Regions from separate parts of the Achromobacter sp. 18P8.1.1 genome, predicted to be linked through region 2. Evidence: predicted binding sites of a transcription regulator. Region 2 holds the regulator's gene; the other holds the start of a gene.
The links. The regulator LexA, encoded in region 2, represses DNA repair genes until DNA is damaged. The targets are predictions, from matches to a motif close to ACTGTATNNNNATACAGT.
Positions count from the first base shown of each region.

Region 1: the regulator LexA is predicted to act here: its motif matches at 3,773-3,790, upstream of recA (recombinase RecA).

Region 1 covers NZ_JBYOKH010000030.1:65,747-71,313, forward strand. The annotation lists gene AC27VE_RS19295 (MFS transporter) at 1-1,186, opposite strand, end outside; gene AC27VE_RS19300 (sensor histidine kinase) at 1,407-2,783, opposite strand; gene AC27VE_RS19305 (response regulator transcription factor) at 2,899-3,588, opposite strand; gene recA (recombinase RecA) at 3,956-5,017, shown strand; gene recX (recombination regulator RecX) at 5,147-5,567, shown strand, end outside.
Region 2 covers NZ_JBYOKH010000013.1:8,071-13,637, reverse strand. The annotation lists gene clpX (ATP-dependent Clp protease ATP-binding subunit ClpX) at 1-158, shown strand, start outside; gene lon (endopeptidase La) at 365-2,815, shown strand; gene lexA (transcriptional repressor LexA) at 2,933-3,583, opposite strand; gene AC27VE_RS10740 (amino acid aminotransferase) at 3,738-4,937, opposite strand; gene uvrB (excinuclease ABC subunit UvrB) at 5,014-5,567, shown strand, end outside.

The DNA.
Region 1 (5,567 bases), on a different contig from region 2:
GAGCCGCCTCGTTCTTGTAGTTCACCGAATTGCGGGCCATGAATGACTTGACCACGTCGCAAGAGCTGGTGAATGCCGCGGTGCCCACCGGGTTGAACTGGAACGAGCACGTGCTGGCGTCTGCAATCACCGTGACCGGGGCCGTGGCTTGCGCCTTTTCCAGCGCCGGGTTGGCGAAGTGCGTGATGCCTTGGAAGATCGGGAAGTAGGTCGCGGCAGCGATCAGGCAGCCCGCCATGATGATGGGCTTGCGGCCGATCTTGTCGGACAGCGCGCCGAACACCACGAAGAACGGGGTACCCAGCAAGAGCGCGATCGCGATCATGATGTTGGCGGTATTCGCATCGACCTTCAGCGTTTGCGTCAGGAAGAACAGCGAATAGAACTGGCCCGTGTACCAGACCACGGCCTGGCCGGCGGTCAGGCCCAGCAGCGCCAGGATCACGACCTTCAGGTTCTTCCACTGGCCGAACGATTCAGCGATCGGCGCCTTGGAACCCTTGCCTTCTTCCTTCATGCGCTTGAAGGTGGGCGATTCGCTCAGCTGCAGGCGGATCCACACCGAGATGCCCAGCAGGATGACCGAGATCAGGAACGGAATGCGCCAGCCCCAGGCTTTGAATTCGTCTTCGCCGAGGTAGGTGCGGATGCCCAGGATGATCAGCAGCGACAGGAACAGGCCCAACGTCGCGGTGGTCTGGATCCACGACGTGTAGAAGCCGCGGCGGCCATGGGGCGCGTGTTCGGCCACATAAGTCGCTGCACCGCCGTACTCGCCGCCCAGCGCCAAGCCTTGCAGCAAGCGCAGGATGATCAGGATGGCCGGGGCCGCCATGCCGATGCTGGCATAGCTGGGCAGCACGCCCACGAGGAATGTCGACAGGCCCATGATCACGATCGTGACCAGGAAGGTGTATTTGCGTCCGACCAGATCGCCCAGGCGGCCGAACACCAGCGCGCCGAACGGCCGCACGGCAAAGCCCGCGGCGAACGCCAGCAGCGCGAAGATGAAGCCCGCGGTGGGGTTCACGCCCGAGAAGAAGTGCTGCGCGATGATGGCTGCAAGCGAGCCGTAAAGATAAAAGTCGTACCACTCGAAAACCGTGCCCAGGGACGACGCGAAGATGACGCGGCGTTCATCCTTGGTCATCGGGCGCGGTTCCGCGGAGGGACCGCGGCCTGCCATGGTTGTTGTGCTCATGATGTCTCCTCGTTTTAGGCCGGCGGTTGTCCGCCGTGCTTGACCCTCCGCCGGCGAGCCGACATCGAGCTATACGCAACATTGAGGCGCGAGGCTGACGAGGTTCTGACGTAACCCTTACCCGAATCTTAAAATTGAAACATTGTGTAAGCTTTGCGTGCGGAGCTAGGGATTGTCCTTAGCAGCGCCGGGGGCGTCGCGCCCCTCAAGTTTCCGGCAGGTCGGGGTGCTCGGCGTACATCGGGAACCCGACGCGAATGCGGGTGCCAGGCAGGTCCGAGTGCGTGTTGGGATGGTCGCTCACCACGACGGTGGCTTGGTGCTTCTGGGCGATTTCACGCACGATCGCCAGGCCGAGCCCGCTGCCGTCCGACCCCGTACCCAGCACCCGGTAGAAGCGGTCGAACACGCGCTCGCGTTCTTCCGGGGGGATGCCCGGGCCGGAATCCTCAACTTCCAGCACCGCTTCGTCGCCCACGCGCTGCACGCGTACCGTGATGTGGCCGCCACGCGGGGTGTAACGCAGCGCGTTGTCCACCAGGTTGTTCAGCAGTTCCGCCAGCAGCAAAGGATTGCCGCTGATTTCGACGGGATCGTCCGACCCCTCGAAGCCCAGGTCGGTGCTGAGCGACAGGGCCTGCGGCACCCAATGCATGGCCTGCTCGTAGGCGATGGCGTTCAAGTCGGTGCGCGTCAGGCCGATGGCGCTGGGGTTTTCGGCGCGCGCCAGCAGCAGCAACTGATTGACCAGCCGGGTGGCGCGCTCCGACCCGGTCACCAGTTGGCGCAGGCTGGACTGCATTTCCTCTGGGCTGGCGTCGCGCAATGCCAGTTCGGCCTGCGTGCGCAGGCCCGCCAGCGGCGTCTTCAACTGATGCGCGGCGTCCGCCACGAATCGGCGTTGCGCCTGGACGTTGGCGGACAGGCGGTCCAGCAGGTCGTTCATCGCCGCCACCAGCGGGGCGATCTCGGACGGCGCCGCTCGTTCATCGATGGGGGAGAGGTCGTCGGGACGCCGGGCGCGCAGGCGTTGCTGCAAGGCGTTCAACGGCGCCACGCCGCGCGACAGCCCGAACCAGACCAGCAGCACGGCGATCGGCAGCACCACGAACTGCGGAATGATCACGCCCTTGATGATGTCGTTGGCCAGTTGCGTGCGCTTTTCCACGGTTTCGGCCACGATCAGTAGCGCAGGCTGGGTGTTGGGCAGGTTCAGGTCGACCCACGTGAACGCCAGCCGGATGCCAAAGCCGCGCATGGTGTCGTCTTCGTACTGGACCTCGCCGGGACGCGGCTGGCCCACCGTGGCCGGCAGCGGCAGGGCGCGGTCGCCCCCCAGGTATTCGCCGCGGCTGCCCAGCGCCAGCCAGAACACGCTGTCGGTCTCGTCGGCGCGCAGCACGTCGCGCGCCGGGTCGGTCATTTTCAGCACGGCGCGGCCGTCCTGCGCGTGGACCTGGCGCGTCAGCACATGGAGGTTATTGGCCAGCGCCCGGTCGTACGGCACGTTGGCGATGTTCTGCGCGACGACGTAGGTGATCGCCACGCTCATGGGCCACAGCAGGAACAGCGGCGCGAGCATCCAGTCCAGGATCTCGCCCAGCAGCGAGCGCTGGGGCGGTGCGAAGCTCGGGCCCTTGGACCCGGCTTGCATGATATCCAGCGCTTCCTGATTCAGCGGTTCTGGCCGCGCAGGCTCAGCTGGCGAGATACGCGGCACCCTGGTCCCGCTCCAGACAGTAGCCCAGGCCGCGCACCGTCACGATCTTCACGCCGCTGGGCTCGAGCTTCTTGCGCAGCCGGTGCACATAGACTTCGATGGCGTTGGTGCTGACTTCTTCGCCCCATTCGCACAGGTGGTCCACCAGTTGCGTCTTGCTGACCATGCGGCCGCTGCGGGTCAGCAGGATCTCCAGGAGGCTGACTTCGCGCGCCGACAGGTCCAGCGTCTGGTCGTCCACGATGGCGACGCGGCCGGTCTGGTCGAACAGCAGCCGGCCGTGCTTGATCATCGTGGCGCCGCCGCCGGCGCCGCGGCGGGTCAATGCCCGCACGCGCGCTTCCAGTTCGGACAGCGCAAAGGGTTTGGCCATGTAGTCGTCGGCGCCCAGGTCCAGGCCCTTGACGCGCTGCTCGATGCTGTCGGCGGCGGTCAGGATCAGGACGGGCAGGGCGGAATTGCGGGCGCGCAGGCGGCGCAGCACTTCCAGGCCGGCCAGTTGCGGCAGGCCCAGGTCAAGAATGAGCAGGTCGAAGGCCTGGGCCGCCAGCGCAGAATCGGCGGCCAGCCCATCGCGCACGGCGTCCACGGCATAGCCGTTGTGGCGCAAGGACCGGGACAGGCCGTCGGCCAGAATGCTGTCGTCTTCGGCGATCAGGATACGCATGGGCTGCTAATGAAGGGGTCCCTGTGCCGCCAGCGCTTTGCGCGCTTGCTGCCCCTCTATGGGAGGCTATCCGCCTTGTGGGCGGCCCGGCGGCGGAAAAGGGACGAAACGCCGGGTTCTCCTTCGATTCTGTCATATGGCGGGGGGCTTGCCCACTCAGGGTATACGTGCAAAACTCTGGCACACTGGTTTTTTGTACAGTACAATCCGATGCCATAATCTGCACATGAATCAAAAGCGCGAAGCAACCTTGAGCGCAACTGACGCATAAGCTGACGCATTAGCCATATCTATAGCCAGACCCCAGCCTGACCGGCGACTTCTCCGGCACCCTTCGACACCAGATACGTTACAGACAGGACTCTACATGGACGACAAAACCACCAAGGCCGCCGCATCGGAAAAGGCCAAGGCGCTTGCCGCCGCGCTCTCGCAGATCGAAAAGCAGTTCGGCAAGGGCTCGATCATGCGCTACGGCGACAACGAGGTCTCGCACGATATCCAGGTCGTCTCCACGGGTTCCCTGGGGCTGGACATCGCGCTGGGCGTCGGCGGCTTGCCGCGTGGCCGCGTAGTCGAAATCTACGGTCCGGAATCGTCGGGCAAGACCACGCTTACGCTGCAGGTCATCGCTGAAATGCAGAAGATCGGCGGCACCTGCGCCTTCGTCGACGCGGAACACGCGCTGGACGTGCAGTACGCCAACAAGCTGGGCGTGAACCTGACCGACCTGCTGATCTCGCAGCCGGACACGGGCGAACAGGCGTTGGAAATCACCGACGCGCTGGTGCGTTCGGGCTCGGTCGACCTGATCGTCATCGACTCGGTGGCCGCCCTGGTGCCCAAGGCTGAAATCGAAGGCGAAATGGGCGATTCGCTGCCCGGCCTGCAAGCCCGCTTGATGAGCCAGGCGCTGCGCAAGCTGACCGCCACGATCAAGCGCACCAACTGCATGGTCATCTTCATCAACCAGATCCGCATGAAGATCGGCGTGATGTTCGGCAACCCCGAAACCACCACCGGCGGCAACGCGTTGAAGTTCTACGCCTCCGTGCGTCTGGACATCCGCCGCATCGGTTCCATCAAGAAGGGCGACGAAGTCGTCGGCAACGAAACCCGCGTCAAGGTGGTGAAGAACAAGGTGGCGCCGCCGTTCAAGCAGGCTGAGTTCGACATCATGTACGGTGCCGGCATTTCGCGCGAAGGCGAAATCATTGACTTGGGCGTGGCCGCCAGCGTGGTGGACAAGTCCGGCGCGTGGTACAGCTACAACGGCAATCGCATCGGCCAGGGCAAGGACAATGTCCGCGAATACCTGAAAGAGCACAAGGAAATCGCCATCGAGATCGAGAACCGCGTTCGTGAGAACCAGGGCATCGTCAGCCGTGCGGCCGAGTTCGTCCCCACGGCGGAAGACACCGCCGAATAAGCAATCTTGCGGGCGCCTGCGGATCAACGCAGGCGCGTTGCACATTGTTTGCGCCGTTGCCCCTGGCCCGGCGATATGCGGCAGGCGCCATGACGGGCCTGCCGTTTTTGCATAGCAAGCAGGAAGCGCATGAGCTGGAAATCGACCCCCGCGTCAGCCGACCGTCTTCGCGCCAAGCTGGATGACGAGTTTGAAACTGTCGCCAAGCCCCAGGGCTTGCGGCGGAGTTCCGATGCGCGCCGTGAACAGGAATCTGCGGCACCCGCCGCCGATCCGGGTGAATGGCAGCGCAGTTCCGAGCAGCGACCGGCCCCCCGCGGCCGCCGCGCAGCCCGCGCCGAGGACCAGGCCGGCGCGGATGACGGCAAGCCCGAACGCAAAGGGCCATCGCTGAAGATGCGTGCGGTGGGGTATTTGTCGCGGCGCGAGCATGCGCGCGAAGAACTGGCCCGCAAGCTGTCGGCTTACGCCGAAGACGGGGCTGAGGTAGAAGCGGTGCTGGATGCGCTGGAAAAAGAAGGCTGGCTGTCCACCGAGCGTTTTGCGCAAA
Region 2 (5,567 bases):
ACACCATGTACGAGTTGCCGTCCCAAGGCAACGTCAAGCGTGTCGTGGTGGACGAGAACGCCATTGAAGGTGAAGGCAAGCCCCTGCTGATCTACGCCGACGAAGCCGGCGAAACGGAAAAGCCGGACCGCGGAGAAGTCCGCGACGCCGCAGCCTGATATTTCAACAAAACCCGTTCCTGTAACGGGTTTTTTTCCTTCCTGGCGGCCCGCAGGGGCATTTTTTTTTGCCTTTTGTTTATCGGACCGCCGGGATCTTGAATTTTCGGCTATTGTTCCCATAACAGACGTAACTGACGTGGATAGCTCGGGGTATACCCGGGCCTCCTGTCCCCGATACGCCGAGTCATACCGAGGAACCTCCTATGTCTGCCAGCCAGACCCTGCCTTCCGACCCGATCGACCTGCCCCTGCTCCCACTTCGCGATGTCGTGGTGTTCCCGCACATGGTCATCCCGCTGTTCGTCGGCCGTCCGCGCTCTATTCGCGCGCTCGAGGTTGCGATGGAAGCGGGCAAAAGCATCATGCTCGTGGCCCAAAAGTCCGCCGGCAAAGATGACCCCACCCCCGAAGACGTCTACGAGATTGGTTGCGTAGCCGGCATCCTGCAAATGCTCAAGCTGCCCGACGGCACCGTCAAGGTGCTGGTCGAAGGTACCCAGCGTGCCCGCATCAACAGCATTGAAGACGCCGATTCGCACTTCACCTGCCAGGTGACGCCGATCGAGCCGGACGCCATGCAAGGCTCCGAGACCGAGGCGTTGCGCCGCGCGATCGTTGCCCAGTTCGAACAATACGTAAAGCTCAACAAGAAGATCCCCCCGGAGATCCTGACCTCGTTGGCTGGCATCGATGATGCCGGTCGCCTGGCCGACACGATCGCCGCGCATCTTCCGCTGAAGCTCGAGCAGAAACAGAAGATGCTCGAGATCGTCGGCACGTCCGAGCGCCTTGAAGGTCTGCTTACCCAGCTCGAAACCGAAATCGACATCCTCCAGGTCGAGAAGCGGATTCGCGGCCGCGTGAAGAAGCAGATGGAAAAGAGCCAGCGCGACTACTACCTGAATGAGCAGGTCAAGGCCATTCAGAAGGAGTTGGGCGAAGGCGAAGAGGGCGCGGACATCGAAGAGCTTGAAAAGAAGATCATCGCTGCCCACATGCCCAAAGAGGCGCGCAAGAAGGCCGATGCCGAGCTCAAGAAGCTCAAGCTCATGTCGCCCATGTCGGCCGAAGCCACCGTGGTGCGCAACTACATCGATACGCTCATCAACCTCCCCTGGAGGAAGAAGAGCAAGATCAACAACTCGATCGCCAATGCCGAGACGGTGCTGGACAACGACCACTACGGTCTGGAAAAGGTCAAGGAACGCATCCTCGAGTATCTTGCCGTGCAACAGCGCGTGGACAAGGTGAAGGCCCCGATCCTGTGCCTGGTTGGACCTCCGGGCGTGGGTAAGACCTCCCTGGGCCAATCCATCGCCAAGGCGACGAACCGCAAGTTCGTGCGCATGGCCTTGGGCGGCGTTCGCGACGAGGCCGAGATTCGTGGCCACCGCCGGACGTACATCGGCTCCATGCCGGGCAAGATCGTTCAGAACATGTCGAAGGTCGGCGTGCGCAATCCGCTGTTCCTGCTTGATGAAATCGACAAGCTGGGCATGGATTTCCGTGGCGACCCCTCGTCGGCGCTGCTCGAAGTGCTGGATCCGGAACAGAACCACACGTTCCAGGACCACTACATCGAAGTCGACTTCGACCTGTCGGACGTCATGTTCGTGGCCACCAGCAACACGCTGAACATTCCGCCGGCGCTGCTCGACCGTATGGAAGTGATCCGCCTGTCCGGTTACACGGAAGAGGAAAAGATCCATATCGGCCGCGACCATCTGCTGCCCAAGCTGATGAAGAACAACGGCGTGAAGGACAGCGAGCTGACGGTGGACGATTCCGCGCTGCGCGACATCGTGCGCTACTACACCCGCGAAGCCGGTGTGCGTGCGCTCGAACGCGAAGTGGGCAAGATCTGCCGCAAGGTCATCAAGCAATTGCTGACCCAGACCGATCGCGCCAAGGCCGAAGGCAAGACCTTTGAGGTCAAGCCGGTCAATGTCACGGGTGAAAACCTGAGCGACTACCTGGGCGTGCGCCGCTACACCTTCGGCATGGCCGAAAAGGAAAACCAGATCGGTCAGGTGACCGGCCTGGCGTGGACGGAAGTCGGTGGCGACCTGCTGACGATCGAAGTCGCGGACATGCCCGGCAAGGGCGTCATCCAGCGCACGGGTTCGCTCGGCGATGTGATGAAGGAGTCGGTCGAGGCGGCTCGTACGGTGGTGCGCTCGCGTGCCCGCCGTCTGGGGTTTGCTGACAGCGTCTTCGAGAAGCACGACATGCACGTGCACGTGCCGGAAGGCGCGACCCCCAAGGACGGTCCGTCCGCGGGTATCGCGATCACGACCGCCATGGTTTCGGCTTTGTCGCGCATCCCGGTGCGTGCCGATGTTGCCATGACCGGCGAGATCACGCTGCGCGGCGAAGTGCTGCCGATCGGCGGCCTGAAGGAAAAGCTGCTGGCTGCGCACCGCGGCGGCATCAAGACGGTCTTGATCCCGGAAGAAAACGTCAAGGACTTGGCGGAGATCCCGGACAACGTCAAGAACCACCTTGAGATCGTGCCGGTCCGTTGGATCGACAAGGTGCTGGAACTGGCCCTGGAACGCCTGCCTGAGCCGCTGGCTGAGGAAGAAGCGGTAAAGGAGCCCCTGGTGGCCAAGCCGGCTGAGCCGGGTTCGACCGATCCGGTGCTCAAGCACTGATCACGACCCCAAGGGCGCCTTCGAAAGAGGGCGCCCAATGAAAAACCCCGCTGCGGCGGGGTTTTTCTTTTGCGCCAAGGGCGCGTTGGCGCCAGAGGCTTTGAAGAAGATCGCGGGCTAGTGCAGCGCGTGCGTGCGGATCAGGCCAACCGCAATGCCTTCCAGTGCGAATTCCTGGTCGGCTTCCACCACGATGGTCTGGAAGTCCGGGTTTTCGGGCAGAAGCTCGATATGCCCGTTGGTGCGCTGCAGGCGCTTGACGGTGACGTCGTCGCCCAGGCGGGCCACGACGATCTGGCCGTTGCGGGCTTCAGAGGCCTTCTTCACGGCCAGCAGATCCCCTTCGAGGATGCCGGCGTCACGCATGCTCATGCCGCGCACCTTCAACAGGTAGTCGGGCGCTTGCGCGAACAGGTGGGGGTCGACGCCCACTTCGCGTTCGACGTGTTCAGCGGCAAGAATGGGGCTGCCGGCGGCGACGCGGCCCACCAGCGGCAGCAGCAGCTGCGCCAGCGAGGGTATGGGCAGGGAAGCCTGCGAAGAGGCGGAGGCGCCGTCCTTCAGGCGGATGCCCCGCGAGGCGCCGGCGGTAAGCTCGATGGCGCCCTTGCGGGCCAATGCCTTGAGATGGTCTTCCGCCGCGTTGGGCGAACGGAAACCCAGGGCCTGGGCGATTTCGGCACGCGTCGGCGGGAAGCCGGTGCGCGTGACGGTTTGCCGGATGAGGTCCAGGATTTGTTGCTGGCGATCTGTAAGTTTGCTGGCCATGGCGATGATCCGGTGCGAGCGGACTGTACATATATACAGCGCCATTCTGGGGGACGTAGCGCAAAAAAGCAAGCCAGTCCAGGGCCCCTTTAGCAAAACGGAGCCCGAAGGCTCCGCTTTTTCAGCAATCAGGCCAGATGGCCCAAGCTCTGGGTTACAGCACGGCGGCGATGCCGGCGGCAACCTTGTCGATGTTGCCGCTGTTCAGGGCGGCGACGCAGATGCGGCCGCTGGAAACGGCGTAGACGCCGTGCTCTTCACGCAGGCGATCCACTTGCGCGGCGGTCAGGCCCGAATAAGAGAACATGCCGCGTTGCTGCAGGACGAAGCTGAAGTCCTGCTTGCCGCCGTGTTCCTTGATCTTCTCGACCAGTTGCTTGCGCATCAGGCGGATGCGGTCGCGCATGCCGGCCAGTTCTTCTTCCCACATGGCGAAGAGTTCCGGCGTGTTCAGCACCGTCGACACCACCGTGCCGCCATGGGTGGGCGGGTTGGAGTAGTTGGTGCGGATGACGCGCTTCAGCTGGCTCAGCACGCGGGTGGCTTCTTCCTTGCTGCCAGCCACGACCGTCAGTGCGCCCACGCGTTCGCCGTACAGCGAGAACGACTTCGAGAACGACGAGCTGATGAACATGGTCATGTCCAGGTCGGCGAACAGGCGCACGACCGAGGCATCTTCCGTCAAGCCTTCGCCAAAGCCCTGGTAGGCGATGTCGAGGAACGGGACCAGATTGTTTTCCTTCACGACGGCGGCGATCTGCTTCCACTGGTCGGCGGTGGGGTCCACGCCGGTCGGGTTATGGCAGCACGCGTGCAGCACGACGACGGTCTTGGCCGGTGCGGCCTTCAGGTCCGCCAGCATGGCGTCGAAATTCAGGCCGCGGGTGCCGGCGTCGTAGTACGAGTAGGTGCCGACTTCGAAGCCGGCGCGCTCGAACAGGGCACGGTGGTTTTCCCAGCTGGGGTTGCTGATCAGGACCTTGGAGGTCGGCAGCAACTGGCGCAGGAAGTCGGCGCCGATCTTCAGCGCGCCCGTGCCGCCCAGAGCCTGGGTGGTCAGAACGCGGCCGGCGGCGGCCAACGGGGATTCTTTGCCCAGCAGCAGCGCTTGAGCGCCCTGGTTGTAGCCGGCGATGCCTTCGATCGGCAGGTAGCCGCGTGCGGCGGCGGCCTCGATGCGGGCGGTTTCGGCTTTGCGTACGGCGCCCAGCAGGGGGATCCGTCCCTGATCGTCGTAGTACACGCCCACGCCCAGGTTGACTTTACCGGGACGCGTATCCGCGTTGAATTGTTCGTTCAGACCAAGAATGGGGTCGCGCGGCGCGAGTTCGACGGAATCGAAAAGGTTGCTCATGGGACTCTGATGAGGATGGGTGGACGCAGTACGGTGTGCTGTGGATAATGGGGGGTTTACCCTGGAACAGTCTAGCATGCCCAAGAGCCCAATAGACCCGAGCAGCGCGGGAGATCTGAATGATGATCTCGCTGCGGATCTGACGGCGGCGTCGGCATCGGCTGCGTCCGTGCCGGGGCTGGAAGTGAAGCCCGGATTCGTCGAGTATCCGGACAGCCCGTTTCAGCTTTATCAGCCTTATCCTCCTGCAGGCGACCAGCCCGCGGCCATCGACGGCCTGACGCAGGGGGTCGAAGATGGCCTCATGTTCCAGACGTTGCTGGGCGTGACGGGATCGGGCAAGACCTACACCATGGCCAACGTGATCGCCCGGATGGGGCGGCCCGCATTGGTACTGGCCCCCAATAAGACGCTGGCGGCGCAGCTTTACGCTGAAATGCGGGAGTTCTTCCCCAAGAACGCCGTCGAGTATTTCGTCTCTTACTACGATTACTACCAGCCCGAGGCCTACGTGCCCACGCGCGACCTGTTCATTGAAAAGGATTCGTCCATCAATGAACACATCGAGCAGATGCGGTTGTCGGCCACCAAGAGCCTCTTGGAGCGTCGGGACACAATCATCGTGGGCAC